2 linked regions of the Parazoarcus communis genome follow. The protein of the gene in region 1 interacts with the protein of each later gene in a pairwise test. Links are inferred from orthologs where the notes say so. Each region holds a gene or a part of one and is shown in the gene's direction. Other genes may lie near its edges.

Region 1 (7,737 bases):
TCGATATGCACCTGGTTTTCGTCGATCTCCGCTGCATGTTCCGCGAGTATGCCACGCAGAACAGTGGCAAGGTTGACGCTGGTGCGCTGCAGACTGCGTCGCTCCATCCGCGAATAGGCGAGCAGATCGTCGATCAGCCGGGCCATCTGCTTGACGCCGGCGCGGATATTTCCGATGAAGAGCCGCCCTTCCTCGTCCAGACGATCCACATGGTCCTCGAGCAACAGGTGGCTGTAGCCGTCGATCCCCCGCAACGGCGCCTTGAGATCATGCGCAACCGAATAGGCAAAGGTTTCAAGCTCGTCGTTGAGTGCGGCAAGTTCGTTCGTACGCTGTTCGACGCGCAACTCCAGATCGGCATTCAGTTGCCGGATCCGCGCTTCCGCAGTCTTGCGCTCGGTCACGTCCAGCAGGGTTCCGATGACGACCGTTCCTTCCTCATGAGGGATGCCGATCCCGTAGACCTCTGCCAGAAACTCCGAGCCGTCGTGCCGCTTCGCGCGCAGCACATAGTGCGCCCGGTCGGTATTGCCCGCCTCCCTGAGTCGCAACTGCCCCTCAACCAGAGGCAGATCAGCCGTCTGCACCAGCGCGCTGACCGGCACGCCCACAATGCTCTCCGTGGTGTAACCGAACCATTCGGCAAGCTGCGGATTGCCGTATAGCATCCGCCCATCGTGGATCAGAAAAACTCCCACCAGTGCATGTTCGACCAGACTGCGAAAGCGCTCTTCACTCGCCGCCACGGCAGCAGACGCGGTCTTCTCCTGCTGGAGATCGTAGCAACTGCCGATAAAACCCAGAAAGACCCCGTCAGTGCCGAACAAGGGCTCACCGTGGTCCGAGAGCCAGTGATAGCCCCCATCATGAAAGCGCAGCCGATACTCGGTCACAAAGGCCTCCCGCCTAGCCATGGCATCGGAATACACCTGCCGACAGCCTGCGACATCGTCGGGATGCACCCCTTGAAACCAGCCTTCGCCAAGCTCCTGGACGACTTCCCGACCGGTAAACGCCTGCCACGCGCGATTGACGTAATTTCGGCGGCCGTCCGCCCCTGCCCGCCAGGTGGGGTTGGGCATGCATTCAAGCAGGCGGACGTGGAAGTCGCGGGAATCGAGCACCTCGCGCATGAGGTCGGCCAGCGCCGTATCCAGTTGTCCCAGTTCATCCGCTCCCGAGACCGGCTCGGGCAAGGTTCCGCCACGCGCCTGCGACCGGGCATACACCAACAGGCGCTCAATGCGGTTGGTCAGCAGCACGCTGACCATGACCCAGATGGCCCCCGACAACAGCAGGATGGGGAGCAACACGATCACGCTCTGCCCTGCTGCGTGATACAAGGCCGCGCGCAGGTGGGGGGCGGTATCGATCAACAGGCTCACGTATGCGGTCTGGCGTGCCCTGATCCCGCCGGCGGGAGACGGCAACCGGACCGGAAACACGCCCCACATCTGCTGCGCATCGCGGTCATCCAGGATCTGCGCACCGAGCGTGCTGCGTGCAGTCTCGACAAGTCCGTCCGGCGCTGCCTTGAAGCCGAACCGGGCAAGATCCTGATCGCGCATGCCCGGATGGCTTCCGGACAGCACGCGCCCCGTGCCGCCGACCAGCGCCGCATAGGTGAGGTTTGGAAGCGTGATCTGCTGCGCCAGAAGGTGATCGACAAAGCCATCGTCCCCCTCGCGCATCGCCGCTTCAAGGTTCGCTGCCAGCGTCACCCCGGTATGGCGTACGAGCGCCTCAAGCTGCGAGCGCGCCTCATCCGAATGCGTCTGGACGATGAAGGAGAACTGGGCGAGCGCCACCAACAGACCGAAGAAGAGCAGGATGAACAGCAGCAGGTGACGCAACGGCCGTTGCGATGCCATGTCAGACGGCCTCGACCAGGTCTGCGACCAGCATGCCCTTGAGCACGAGCTCCCCCTCGAGCAGGCCGAGGGACTTCATTCTGCTGCTCATTGTCACGAGCACCTGCGCCAGCCCCGCGTCGGCACCGCCAAGCAAGCGGCGATTCTCCTCGGGACCAGGGAGCTGGATCAGCCCGAGCGCCGCCCGCAGCGCCACCTCGTCCAGAGACAGTCTTGCGCCGAGTCGCTCGGCAGCAGCAGCCGGGTCGGCAAGGAGCGCCAGTCGTGCCTCGAAATGCGCAGACACGGCTGCCTGCAGATCGGCGCGGCGCGTTCGCAGCACGTCTTCGCGCACAACCAGAACATCGACGATTTCGCCGGGAATTTCACGCGATGAGAACAGCTCGCTAGCGCCTGCTTCCAACAGGCGGGAACGGACCGGTTCGAAGGTCACCAGGGCATCGACCTGCCCTGACGCAAAAGCCGACTCGTGCCGGTCAAGCGGCATCGAAACGATCTCGACACTGTGCAGCGGCAAACTGACGCGCTCCAGCGCCCGACCAATCAGATAGGCGCCCAGCGCCTCGGTTTCGACCCCGACCCGACGCCCCTCGAGTTGATCAAGCGCCGAAATCCCGGGACGCCCCACGATGACGTCAGCGCCATCGGAAACGTCGAAAACCAGCACGATGCGCAAGGGCTGCCGGCTTGCAGCCAGCGCAAGCGCCTCGTCCAGCGTGAGTCCTGCTGCATCGATCGTTCCGTTGCGGAAAGCCGAGAGCACCATCGAAGAGTTCGGAAAATCAAGTACGCGCAGGCGCTCCGGGCTGATCAGACCGCTTGCTTCGGCCAGTCTCAGGGGCGCATAACCAGGCCACGCATTGGCACCGAAGCGCAGCGGCTCAGTCGGGGGGGAGCAGGCCGTCAAGACCTTGCCCGCGCCCGCACACACCAGCAGCGACTGAAGGAACCGACGTCGGATCATCCCCACCCCATACTGCATTGCGCCGGGGGCGCGCCCTGGCGCCCCGTCCCTGAACGCTCAGACCCGTTTCAGAAGGGAATGTCGTCGTCAAAGTCCCCGAACCCGCCTTTTGCCGGCTTGGCAGCGGGTGCCGGTGCGGGCTGACGGCTGGGTGCGGCTGCAGGCGCATCGTATCCGCCGCTGTCGCCGCCACGCACCGGCGCCTCGCCAGCGCCTTCACGGCGACCGAGCATCTTCATCTCGTCACCACGGATTTCGGTGGTGTAACGATCCTGACCTTCCTTGTCCTGCCACTTGCGCGTCTGCAGCCGACCTTCCACATAGATCTGACTGCCCTTGCGCAGGTACTGCGCAGCCACTTCGGCCACGCGCCCAAAGAACACGACGCGATGCCACTCGGTGGCTTCACGACGCTCACCCGACGCCTTGTCCTTCCAGGTCTCGGTGGTCGCCACGGTCAGGTTGGTGATCGCGTCGCCGCTGGGTGCATAACGGGTCTCCGGGTCCTTGCCCAGGTTTCCGATCAGAATGACTTTATTCAGGGATGCCATCCCGTTCTCCTATGAGTAGTGTGTCAACCCCGGGCCGGCGAGGGAACCGCGCGGACCGGAGGGGGGGTCATGCTTAGCGAAACCGCCAGCCAGATCAGGGCGAGCACGCCACACGCGAGGCTGACGCCGCCCGCACCCAGGCGCTGCCCCAGCCATCCGCCGAACAGACCGCCGGCAAACAGCCCGATGGACTGCAAGGTGTTGTAGACGCCAAGCGCAGTGCCTTTCGCGGCAGGCGGCGCGATACGTGAAATCCACGACGGCTGGGTCGCCTCGAGGACGTTGAAAGCCACAAAGAACAGCGTCAGCCAGAACGCAATCGAGAGCAGGCCATCGCTCCAGAAATACAGTCCGAACTGAACGATTGCAAGCAAAAGCACGGCGCCGTTGAAGACCGGCTTGAGCCTGTTGTGACGCTCGGCAATGATGATCGCCGGCACCATCACGACGAAGGAGAGCAGCACGGCCGGCAGATAGACCTTCCAGTGCTCTGCAAGCGCCAGGCCACCGTGTGCCACCAACGCCGCCGGGACCATGACCCACATCGTGGTCTGAATAAGGTGCAGCGCGAATACGCCGAAATTCAGTCGCATCAACTGCCCGTCGCGCAGGATGTCCATGAAGCTGCCTGCATTGGCGCGCGGTACCGGTGGCGCCGCCGGCACCACCCAGACCACGACGCCCATGGCGACGAACGCAAGCACGGCCGTCAGCCAGAAGATACCGCTCATGCCGATCACCGAATACAGCAGCGGTGCGGCAACCATCGAGGCCGCAAAAACCAGCCCGATGCTCGACCCGATCATTGCCATCACCTTGGTGCGGTGCTGATCCCGGGTAAGGTCGGCAGCAAGGGCGGTGACTGCCGCCGAAATCGCGCCAGCCCCCTGCAGCACCCGCCCGACGATGACCATGTAGATATCGCCCGCCATGGCTGCGATCGCGCTGCCGAGCACGAACAACACCAAGCCGAACAGGATCACCGGCTTGCGACCAAACCGGTCCGAAGCCGCGCCAAAGGCAATCTGCAGCAGCGCCTGCGTCGCGCCGTAGGCACCAATCGCCAGCCCCACCAGGGTGAGGTTGTCGCCGCCGGGGATCGTGCGTGCGTGTACCGCGAACACGGGCAGAATCAGGAATAGCCCCAGCATGCGCAGCGCAAAGATGGACGCGAGGCTGATCCCGGCTCGACGCTCGGCGGGCGTCATCGGATCACGTAGGGGTTGAGACATGCTGGACGCGGCGAAAAAGAAGGTGATTCTAACATTGGCCCGGAGCGGCTTCTCTCTTATAGTTTTGTGTTCCCCCTCGCGCAGCCACGCTCATGGACGAAATCCGCATCCGCGGTGCCCGCACCCACAATCTCAAGAACATCAGCCTTGATCTGCCACGCAACCGGCTTACGGTCATCACCGGTCTGTCGGGCTCGGGCAAGTCCTCTCTCGCCTTTGACACCCTGTACGCCGAAGGCCAGCGTCGCTATGTAGAGTCGCTGTCGGCCTACGCCCGTCAGTTTCTGCAGCTGATGGAAAAGCCCGATGTGGACCTGATAGAAGGCCTCTCACCTGCCATTTCGATCGAGCAGAAGGCCACCAGCCACAATCCGCGCTCGACAGTCGGCACCGTCACCGAGATTCATGACTATCTGCGTCTCCTGTATGCACGGGCGGGCACGCCTCACTGCCCCGACCACCCCGAGCACGCCCTTGAGGCACAGAGCGTGGCGCAAATGGTCGACCATGTGCTCGCCTTGCCAGCGGAAACCCGGCTGATGATTCTCGCCCCCGTCGTTGAAGGGCGAAAGGGCGAGCAGCACGACCTGTTTTCCGAGCTCCGCGCCCAGGGTTTCGTACGCGTGCGAGTGGACGGCGAGGTGCACGAACTCGACAGCATGCCGCCGCTGGAAAAGGGCAAACGCCACACGGTGGAAGTCGTCATCGATCGCTTCAAGGTGCGCCCCGATCTTCGCGGACGCATTGCCGAGTCCTTCGAAACCGCCCTCACCCACGCCGACGGCCGTGCGATTGCGGTTGAGATGGACTCACAGGCAGAACATCTGTTCTCGGCCCGCTTCGCCTGCCCCGTCTGCAGCTACGCACTTGGCGAACTGGAACCCAGACTGTTTTCCTTCAACAACCCCGCAGGTGCCTGCCCGAAGTGCGACGGCCTGGGCCAGGTGGACTTCTTCGACCCCCAGCGCGTCGTTGCCCACCCTGAACTCTCGCTCGCATCCGGCGCCATCCGGGGCTGGGACCGCCGCAACCAGTTCTACTTCCAGATGCTCTCCAGCCTGTCGAACCATTACGAGTTCGACATCGAGGCGCCCTTTGAGACCCTGCCTGCCGAAATTCGCGAGATCATTTTGAGCGGATCGGGCCGCGAGAAAATCGCCTTTGTGTATCTCGCGGACAATGGCCGCATGGTGGTGAAGGAACACCCCTTTGAGGGCATCGTCCCCAACCTTGAGCGCCGCCTTCGTGAAACCGACTCGGCTGCCGTGCGCGAGGAACTGCTCAAGTTTCGCAGTACGCGCCCCTGCCCAAGCTGCGAAGGCACCCGTCTGCGCGCCGACGCACGCCATGTGCTGATCGGCGGCAGCGCCTTGCCTGCGGTGAGCCGCCTGCCGCTCGCCGAGTGCAAGACCTTTTTCGAACACTTGCAGCTCGAAGGCCATCGCGCCCGAATCGCTGACAAGATCGTCAAGGAGATAGCCGATCGCCTCAGCTTTCTGACCAATGTCGGTCTCGACTACCTTTCCCTGGATCGCGCGGCCGACACGCTGTCGGGCGGAGAGGCGCAGCGCATCCGTCTGGCGAGCCAGATCGGCTCCGGTCTGACCGGGGTGATGTACGTGCTCGACGAACCCTCGATCGGGCTGCACCAGAGAGACAACGACCGACTGCTGGAAACCCTCCGCCGGCTCCGGGATCTCGGCAATACCGTCATCGTGGTCGAACATGACGAGGACGCCATTCGCAGCGCGGACCACCTTGTCGACATGGGGCCGGGCGCGGGCGAGCACGGTGGCCACATCATCGCCAGCGGCAAGCCTGAAGAGGTCATCGCCTGCGAAGCGTCTGTGACCGGCGCCTATCTGTCGGGCCGGCGACGCATTGCCATCCCGCCCAGGCGCACGCCAGCAGACGCATCCCGCATGGTCCACCTGCGCGGCGCAAGCGGCAACAATCTCAAGGATGTTGACCTCGCCCTGCCCGTAGGCTTGTTCATCTGCGTCACCGGCGTGTCCGGATCGGGCAAGTCGACCCTGATCAACGATACGCTTGCCGCCGTCGCAGCACAGCACCTGTACCGTTCGCACGCCGAACCGGCACCGTACGTTGCCCTTGAGGGACTGGATGCATTCGACAAGGTCATCACCGTCGATCAGTCGCCGATCGGACGCACACCGCGCTCGAACCCGGCAACCTACACCGGACTGATGACGCCGATCCGCGAGCTCTTCGCAGGCGTCCCGGAGGCACGTGCCCGCGGCTACGGCCCGGGAAGATTCTCGTTCAACGTAAAAGGCGGACGCTGCGAGGCATGCCAGGGGGACGGCATGATCAAGGTTGAAATGCACTTTCTGCCCGACATGTACGTCCCCTGCGACACCTGCCACGGCAAACGCTACAACCGTGAAACGCTCGAGATCCGCTACAAGGGCAAGACGATTTACGAAGTCCTTGATATGACAGTCGAGCAGGGCTTCGACTTCTTCCGTGCGGTGCCCGCGGTCGCACGCAAACTCGAGACCCTAACCGAGGTCGGCCTGGGATATATCCGTCTGGGCCAGAGCGCGACCACGCTCTCCGGCGGCGAGGCCCAGCGCGTCAAGCTCGCACTCGAACTATCGAAGCGCGACACCGGCCGCACCCTCTACATTCTCGACGAACCCACGACCGGGCTTCATTTCCAGGACATCGAGCTCCTGCTGAAGGTGCTGCACCGACTGCGCGACCACGGCAACACCATCGTCGTCATCGAGCACAACCTCGACGTCATCAAGACCGCTGACTGGGTTATCGACATGGGCCCCGAGGGCGGCAACGGCGGCGGCACCATCGTGTGTGCAGGTCCACCCGAAGAGATCGCCTCCTGCGTCGCCAGCTACACCGGCCGTTACCTGGCGAAGGCCCTGTCGGCATAGGACGTTCGACACCTGCGCTTACATTCACGCGCCTTCCGGCGCTTGCGATGCCACCTTAGTCGTATAAGGATAGCGCTGTTATCAACATGACCGGGACACACCATGACCGAACCGGACAGCACCGCCAGAACACAATACGCGCAGCGTGTTGAGCGGCGTATCCGCTTTCTCCAGACTTTGAAGGACGCCGGACTTGGCCTCTAC
Region 2 (7,303 bases), 3.1 Mb from region 1 along the record:
CGCCGTCGGTGCTCCGGTGCTCACCGCCTTGACGGGCAAGGTGCCACGCAAGGCGCTGCTTCTCGCCCTGATGGCACTGTTCACGGCGGGCAACCTGGTCGCCTGGCAATCACCAGGTTACGAGTCCCTGATCGTGGCGCGCATCCTGACCGGACTGGCCCACGGCGTCTTCTTCTCGATTGGGTCGATCATCGCAGCGAGCGTGGTGCCCAAGGAGAAGGCCGCAAGTGCCATCGCGATAATGTTCACTGGCCTGACTGTGGCCTTGGTGACGGGTGTGCCAATGGGCACGTTCATCGGTCAGCACTTTGGCTGGCGCGCCACGTTTCTCGCCGTCGCAGCCCTGGGTGTGATCGCGTTCATGGGAAGCCTGATCTTTGTCCCCAGGAACGTACCGCACAGCAAGCCGGCTACGCTTCGTCAGCAGATCGGCGTGCTGGCGCAGCCCCGGTTACTCCTCGTCTACGCGATGACCGCCGTGGGCTACGGCGGTTCGTTCATCGCCTTCACGTTCCTGGCTCCGATTCTTGAGCAGATAACGGGTTATTCAGCCAGCGCGGTTGGCGGGGTCATGCTGGCTTATGGCGTCTCGGTCGCGGCTGGCAATCTGTGGGGCGGCAAACTTGCAGATCGAAGCGGGCCGATCCCGGCGCTGAAACTCATTTTCCTGCTGCTCGCTGTCGTGCTGGCAGTTCTGAGCATCACCGCTCCGAATCGCTGGTTGATGCTTGTCACCGTACTGGCGTGGGGTGGTGTTGCCTTCGGCAATGTGCCGGGTCTTCAAGTCTATGTGGTCAAGCAGGCGCAACGCTTTGCTCCGCAGGCCGTGGATGTGGCTTCGGGCCTGAACATCGCAGCCTTCAACGTCGGCATTGCGGCTGGCGCCTGGGTGGGCGGCTTGATCGTGACCCACGTTGGCCTCATCCACACTGCATGGGTTGGCGCGCTGGTGGTACTCGTCGCATTGTTCCTGACAGTTTGGGCCGGGAGGCTGGATCGGCGCGATGCAGAGATCGAACTGTCGGCAGGTATTGCGCCAGTCACGCCGTGAGGGGGCAGGGGAATAGAAGCCCGGGTTTTCGACTGCGATGGAACGCTTGTTGTCAGATCACCGCCGTAATCGAACGCATGGCCCGCTGCATTCCGTTCTGGCTGGCAAGGTCAGCGCAGGGGCTGTCGGGGCACGTGCCGATTGAACTGGTCGAAAAGCCGTACGAGCGCGGGCTGACGCTAAGACCGGCTGGCTGTGCAAACTGAATGGCCCCGGGTTCTCTGAACATCTTCGTTGCGTCACAGCTTGAGGCTGCGGGATGTCTGGAGGCTCCGGGGCAATCTACCTCGTTCGGTCGCCGAACGACGGAAGGCGTAGCCATCTGAGCAATCCTGATGCTGACTTCGCATCCCGTGAACGCAAAAATGCCACCCCGAAGGATGGCATTTTCACTTTGCTTCTGGCTCCTCGACCTGGGCTCGAACCAGGGACCTACGGATTAACAGTCCGGCGCTCTACCAACTGAGCTATCGAGGAATAAACTCTTGCTGCAACGTTTTCTTGGGGTTCCCCCCGCGGTCGCAAAAATCGCGTGCAGCCGCTGCTGAATTCTTCTGGCTCCTCGACCTGGGCTCGAACCAGGGACCTACGGATTAACAGTCCGGCGCTCTACCAACTGAGCTATCGAGGAACAGAGGCGCGCATTGTAGGCTGCGCCTTCTGGTTCGTCAAGAAATAAACTGCATTTTTTTATGCAGCCCGTCTCTCCTTCTTACTTCACGACTGCGGCAATGGCCTTGGCGACGTAACCGATGTTCTTCGTGTTCAGTGCGGCCAGGCAGATACGACCGGTCGACACGGCGTAGATACCGAATTCGGTCTTGAGTTGCTCGACCTGTGCAGCGGTCAGCCCGGTGTAGGAGAACATGCCGCGCTGCTTGATGACGAAGGAGAAGTCCTGTGCCACACCAGCAGCCTTGAGCTGTTCGACCAGACTGGTACGCATGTCGCGGATGCGGTCACGCATGCCGGCCAGTTCATCTTCCCACTGCTGACGCAGCTCGGCGGAGTTGAGCACTGCTGCAACCACGGCGCCACCATGGATCGGCGGGTTGGAGTAGTTGGTGCGGATGACGCGCTTGACCTGGGACAGCACGCGGGCGCTTTCTTCCTTGGCGGCGGTGATGATCGACAGCGCGCCCACACGCTCGCCGTAGAGCGAGAAGCTCTTGGAGAAGGAGCTGGAGACAAAGAACTGCAGCCCGCTGGCGGAGAAGGCGCGCACAGCGACGGCGTCGGCTTCGATGCCGTCGGCGAAGCCCTGGTAGGCCATGTCGAGGAAGGGGACCAGGCCGCGGCTGCGGCAGGCGTCAACCACATCGTTCCACTGGGCGTCGGAGAGATCGGCGCCGGTCGGGTTGTGGCAGCAGGCGTGGAGGATGATGATCGAACCGGCGGGCAGGCTGTTGAGCTTGGCCTTCATGCCTTCGAAGTTAACACCGCGGGTGGCTGCGTCGTAGTACGGATAGGTTTCGACCGGGAAGCCGGCGGCTTCGAACAGGGCGCGGTGGTTTTCCCAGCTCGGGTCCGAAATGTACACCGTCGCGCCCGGCTGCAGGCGCTTCAGGTAGTCAGCGCCGACCTTGAGCGCGCCCGTGCCACCAAGGGCCTCGATGGTCACGACCTGGCCGTTGGCGATGAGTTGCGAGTCCTTGCCCAGCAGCAGGTTCTGAACTGCAGTGTTATAGGTGGCTGCGCCTTCGATGGGCTGATAGCCGCGCGGCGGCATCGCTTCCAGGCGGACCTTCTCGGCTGCGCGAACGGCACCCAGCAGCGGAATCTTGCCGTTGTCGTCGTAATACACGCCGACGCCGAGGTTTACCTTCTCAGCACGCGTATCGGCATTGAAGGCCTCGTTGAGACCGAGGATCGGGTCGCGGGGTGCCATTTCGACGGCGGCGAAGATCGATGCAGACATGTTAGCTCCAGTAGCACTTGCGGTTCACGCCCGTCCGGCAGGGAAACTGGCCGTGCCTTGACGCGCGTTTTGGGAAATAATCGTTGTTTGCCCGAGCTGGACCCTCAAGTTCGGGCGTCAGCTGAAACAATCGGAAATTCTAGCATGCAGAGTTCAGACGGTAGCGCCTCAGCGAGCACGACAGACGTTGTTACCTTCGAAGGCAGCCCGTTTCGTCTGCACCGGCCCTTTCCGCCCGCTGGCGATCAGCCGCTTGCGATCGCGAAACTGGTCGAGGGGGTCGAGGACGGGCTGATGTACCAGACCCTGCTCGGGGTGACCGGCTCCGGCAAGACCTACACCATGGCCAACGTCATCGCGCAGATGGGGCGTCCGGCGCTGGTGCTCGCGCCCAACAAGACGCTTGCTGCGCAGCTCTATGCGGAGTTTCGCGAGTTTCTTCCCGAGAACGCGGTGGAGTATTTCGTCAGCTACTACGATTACTACCAGCCAGAAGCCTATGTGCCGTCGCGCGACCTGTTCATCGAGAAGGATTCGTCGATCAACGAGCACATCGAACAGATGCGTCTGTCGGCCACGAAAAGCCTGATGGAAAGGCGCGATGTGGTCATCGTGGCCACCGTGTCCTGCATCTACGGTATCGGCGACCCGGTCGACTATCACGCGATGATCCTGCACCTGCGCGAGGGCGAGAAGGTCGGGCAGCGCGACCTGATCCAGCGTCTGGTGGCAATGCAGTACACGCGCTCCGATATCGATTTCCGTCGCGGCACCTTTCGCGTGCGGGGTGATGTGATCGACGTTTTCCCGTCCGAGAACGCCGAGTTGGCAATCCGCATCGAGCTGTTCGACGACGAGGTCGAGCATCTGACCCTGTTCGACCCCCTTACAGGGCACCTGAAGCAGAAGCTCGGGCGCTTTACCGTCTACCCCTCGAGCCACTATGTCACGCCGCGTGAGACGGTGCTGAAGGCGATCGAAGCCATCAAGGACGAGCTCAAGCTCCGCGTCGAACATTTCTATGGCGAGAATCAGCTGGTCGAAGCGCAGCGAATCGAACAGCGCACGCGTTTCGATCTTGAGATGCTTAACGAGATGGGCTTCTGCAAGGGCATCGAGAACTATTCTCGCCATCTCTCCGGACGCAGCCCGGGCGAGCCGCCCCCGACTTTGATCGATTACTTGCCGCAGGACGCACTGATGTTCATCGACGAGTCGCATGTGTCGATCGGGCAGGTGGGGGGGATGTACAAGGGCGATCGCTCGCGCAAGGAGAATCTGGTCAATTACGGCTTCAGGCTGCCGTCGGCGCTGGATAACCGTCCGCTCAAATTCGACGAGTTCGAGCGTCTGATGCCGCAGACGATTTTCGTCTCTGCCACGCCTGCAGCGTACGAGGCCGAACACCAGGGGCAGGTAGTGGAGCAGGTCGTGCGTCCCACCGGTCTCATCGACCCGCTGGTCGAGGTCCGTCCGGCAACGACTCAGGTTGACGACCTGCTCAGCCAGATCAAGGCCCGGGTTGCGGTGGGTGAGCGGGTGCTGGTGACCGTGCTGACCAAACGCATGGCCGAGGATCTCACCGACTACCTCAACGAGAACAGCGTCCGCGTGCGATATCTGCACTCGGATATCGATACCGTCGAGCGCGTCGAGATCATTCGCGATCTGCGCCTGGGCGAGTTTGATGTGCTGGTAGGGATCAACCTTCTGCGTGAAGGCCTGGACATTCCCGAGGTGTCGCTCGTGACCATCCTCGACGCGGACAAGGAGGGCTTCCTCCGCTCCGAGCGTTCCCTGATCCAGACCATAGGTCGCGCTGCCCGTCATATCAATGGCACGGCCATCCTCTACGCCGACCGGGTCACGCGTTCGATGCAGCTCGCGATCGATGAAACAGAGCGCCGGCGGACGAAGCAGATTGCCTTCAACGAGGCAAATGGTATCGTTCCCAAAACCGTCACCAAGCGGATCAAGGACATCATCGACGGGGTCTATTCCGTGGACGATGAGAAAAGGGCTTCGGTTGCAGCCGAAGCGCGGGCTGACTATGCGCTGATGGACGAGAAGGCGCTGGCCCGGACAATCAAGAAGCTGGAAAAAGAGATGCAGGAGCATGCTCGCAACCTCGAATTCGAGAAGGCTGCAGCGGCTCGGGATGAACTGTTCCGCTTGAGGGAGCGGGCGTTTGGTGCTGATCAGCACGGAAACACCTAAAGGGAGAGCATGAAGAGAATTCTTTTTGTATGTTCGGGAAATATCTGCCGTTCGCCTACCGCTGAGGGCATTGCCAGGCACTTCATCGAAACATCCGGGCTTGAGTCCGACTTCGAGGTGGACTCGGCAGGCACGCAGGGCTACCACGCGGGAGAGCCGCCCGATCCACGCGCCATGAAAGCTGCGGCGCAACGCGGCTACGATCTTTCGCCGTTGCGCGCGCGCAAACTCGAGATTACTGACTTTCAGCGCTTCGATCTGCTGCTGGCAATGGACAGAGGGCATCTGGAGCACATGGTGCGCAACTGCCCCGAGGTCTATCAGCCCAAGCTCGCGCTGTTTCTCGAGTTTGCGCCCGAGCTTGGGGAGGAAGAGGTGCCCGACCCGTACTATGGCGGCGTGAACGGCTTCGAGTTTGTTCTGGATCTGTGCGAGAAAGGCGTCGATCGCCTGCTCGGTGGCGCCCTGGACGGCCGCTGACCGACTCTCGGGGTCTTCCGCTCAACGCGAAAAAAATGGCCGCAGGGGAGTCCCCCGACGGCCATTTCTACACCATGCCGCCCGGTCGGGCGGCATTGACGTGATTACTTCTGCGTTTCTACCTGCTGCAAGGGCTCTTCAGCGATGACGACTGCAGCACGCGGCTTGCGGCCAAGTTGCTGCGGCGCTTCCGGTGCGCCGTTGCCAAAGCTGACCTTCTTGTCCTGGCTGGTTTCGATCATGACCAGGCCAGCGTCTTCGAGCACGCCTGCAAGGTCAATCGGGCCCAGTGCTGCAGGTGCCTGTGCAGACGCACTTGCTGCAACCGGAGCGACTTCCTCGACAACAGCAGGGGACTCGACTTCGACTGCCGCGACGACCGTTTCAGCTTCGACGGCTGCGGATGCAGCTTCTGCCTCGACGGCAGCCGGTGCCACTTCAGCAGCGATCGTTTCGACTGCTTCAAGGGCTGCCGGAGCAGTCGTTTCAACTGCTGCAGCGGCAGCCTCGACCGGCGCTTCGATAGCGGCGGGTGCCTCGATCTCGGTCCTTACCGGATCGGTAGCGGGCTCTTGTGCCTCGGCCGCGCTGGATGCTTCAACAGCCGGTTCAGCTGCAGGCACTTCGGCTGCAGCTGTCACGATTGCTGGCACCTCAACTTCGGCTGCAGCAGCAACGGGAGCCATCTCGGTTGCAGCTGCGCGCACCGGCATCGGTGCCGGCTCGGCGTTAACCGAGACTTCGACCGGGCTCGCCGATTCGGAGACAGCGACAGGCAACTCAGCGGCAGTCTGTTCAAGGGCTGCATCGCTGACCGTAGCCGCGGCAACAGCCGCCGTGGCCACAGCTGCGGTCGAGCTCTCGGAAGCGGAGCTATCGCTGTCGGCATTTGCCTGCTGATCAACCGTTTCCTGGCTTTCACCCGGGCGGCGGTCACGACGTCCCCTGCTGCGACGACGACGCTTCTCGGGTGCGCCTTCTTCGCCTGCAGGCGCTGCGGTCACAATCACTTCTGCGGCGCCTGCAGCGACGATGGCTGCGTTATCGGCCATCTGCTCGGTGCTCGCTTCTGCTGCCTTTGCATTGTCGTCCTGACGCGGCTGACGCTGACGACCGCGACCACGGCTGCGGCCGCCTTCTTCAGAGCGTTCGCCACGTTCGGTGCGCTCGCCACGTTCCTGACGCTCTTGCGTCTGGCGTTGAGGCTTCTCGCGCTCCGTGTTCTCGGCTTTCTCGGCACGGGCGCCGTTACGCGTGTTGCCGCCTTCGCCTTCTGTGCGTTCGCCGCGTTGGCCGTCACGACGTCCATTGCGACCACCACGGCGCTCGCCACCGCGCTCGCCGCGACCGCGCGATTCGCGCTTCGGCGTCGTTTCAGCGACAGGTGCCGGCGTGGGTGCCGGGGTCGGCTCGCCCGTCAACCAGCCGAGGAAGCGTGCAATCAAGCCCTTTGCGGGTGCTGCAGCAGCTACGACAGGGGCGGCTTCAGCGCGCGGTGCGACAACGGGCGCCGGCTGAGCGGGCGAGATGCCCTTCACGGCAGCTTCCTGGCGCGCAGGCTTGTCGCCTTCCTTGGCGGGCATGCCGATTTCGGTTTCGGTCGGCTGGTGGACCATCTGGTAGCTGGCCAGCGCGAT

The links.
Region 2: the proteins of uvrA (region 1) and uvrB interact in binary tests that used the Escherichia coli proteins (3 or more experiments, as listed by UniProt). The link is inferred for Parazoarcus communis from one-to-one orthologs.

The regions. Positions count from the first base shown.
Region 1 is NZ_CP022188.1:620,716-628,452, forward strand. Bases 4,346-7,733 are described here. They hold uvrA (excinuclease ABC subunit UvrA), read left to right. Parts: upstream 4,346-4,710; coding sequence 4,711-7,533; downstream 7,534-7,733. Other genes in these bases: CEW87_RS02885 (MFS transporter), read right to left, coding at 4,346-4,618; CEW87_RS02895 (hypothetical protein), read left to right, coding at 7,636-7,733. In the rest of the region: CEW87_RS02870 (sensor histidine kinase), read right to left, coding at 1-1,871; CEW87_RS02875 (ABC transporter substrate-binding protein), read right to left, coding at 1,873-2,835; ssb (single-stranded DNA-binding protein), read right to left, coding at 2,904-3,386; more of CEW87_RS02885, read right to left, coding at 3,410-4,345; more of CEW87_RS02895, read left to right, coding at 7,734-7,737. UniProt on the Escherichia coli protein: The UvrABC repair system catalyzes the recognition and processing of DNA lesions. UvrA is an ATPase and a DNA-binding protein. A damage recognition complex composed of 2 UvrA and 2 UvrB subunits scans DNA for abnormalities.
Region 2 is NZ_CP022188.1:3,684,295-3,691,597, forward strand. Bases 2,696-5,649 are described here. They hold uvrB (excinuclease ABC subunit UvrB), read left to right. Parts: upstream 2,696-3,113; coding sequence 3,114-5,186; downstream 5,187-5,649. Other genes in these bases: CEW87_RS16815 (amino acid aminotransferase), read right to left, coding at 2,696-2,969; CEW87_RS16825 (low molecular weight protein-tyrosine-phosphatase), read left to right, coding at 5,196-5,649. In the rest of the region: CEW87_RS16800 (MFS transporter), read left to right, coding at 1-1,051; more of CEW87_RS16815, read right to left, coding at 1,764-2,695; more of CEW87_RS16825, read left to right, coding at 5,650-5,666; CEW87_RS16830 (Rne/Rng family ribonuclease), read right to left, coding at 5,771-7,303. UniProt on the Escherichia coli protein: The UvrABC repair system catalyzes the recognition and processing of DNA lesions. A damage recognition complex composed of 2 UvrA and 2 UvrB subunits scans DNA for abnormalities.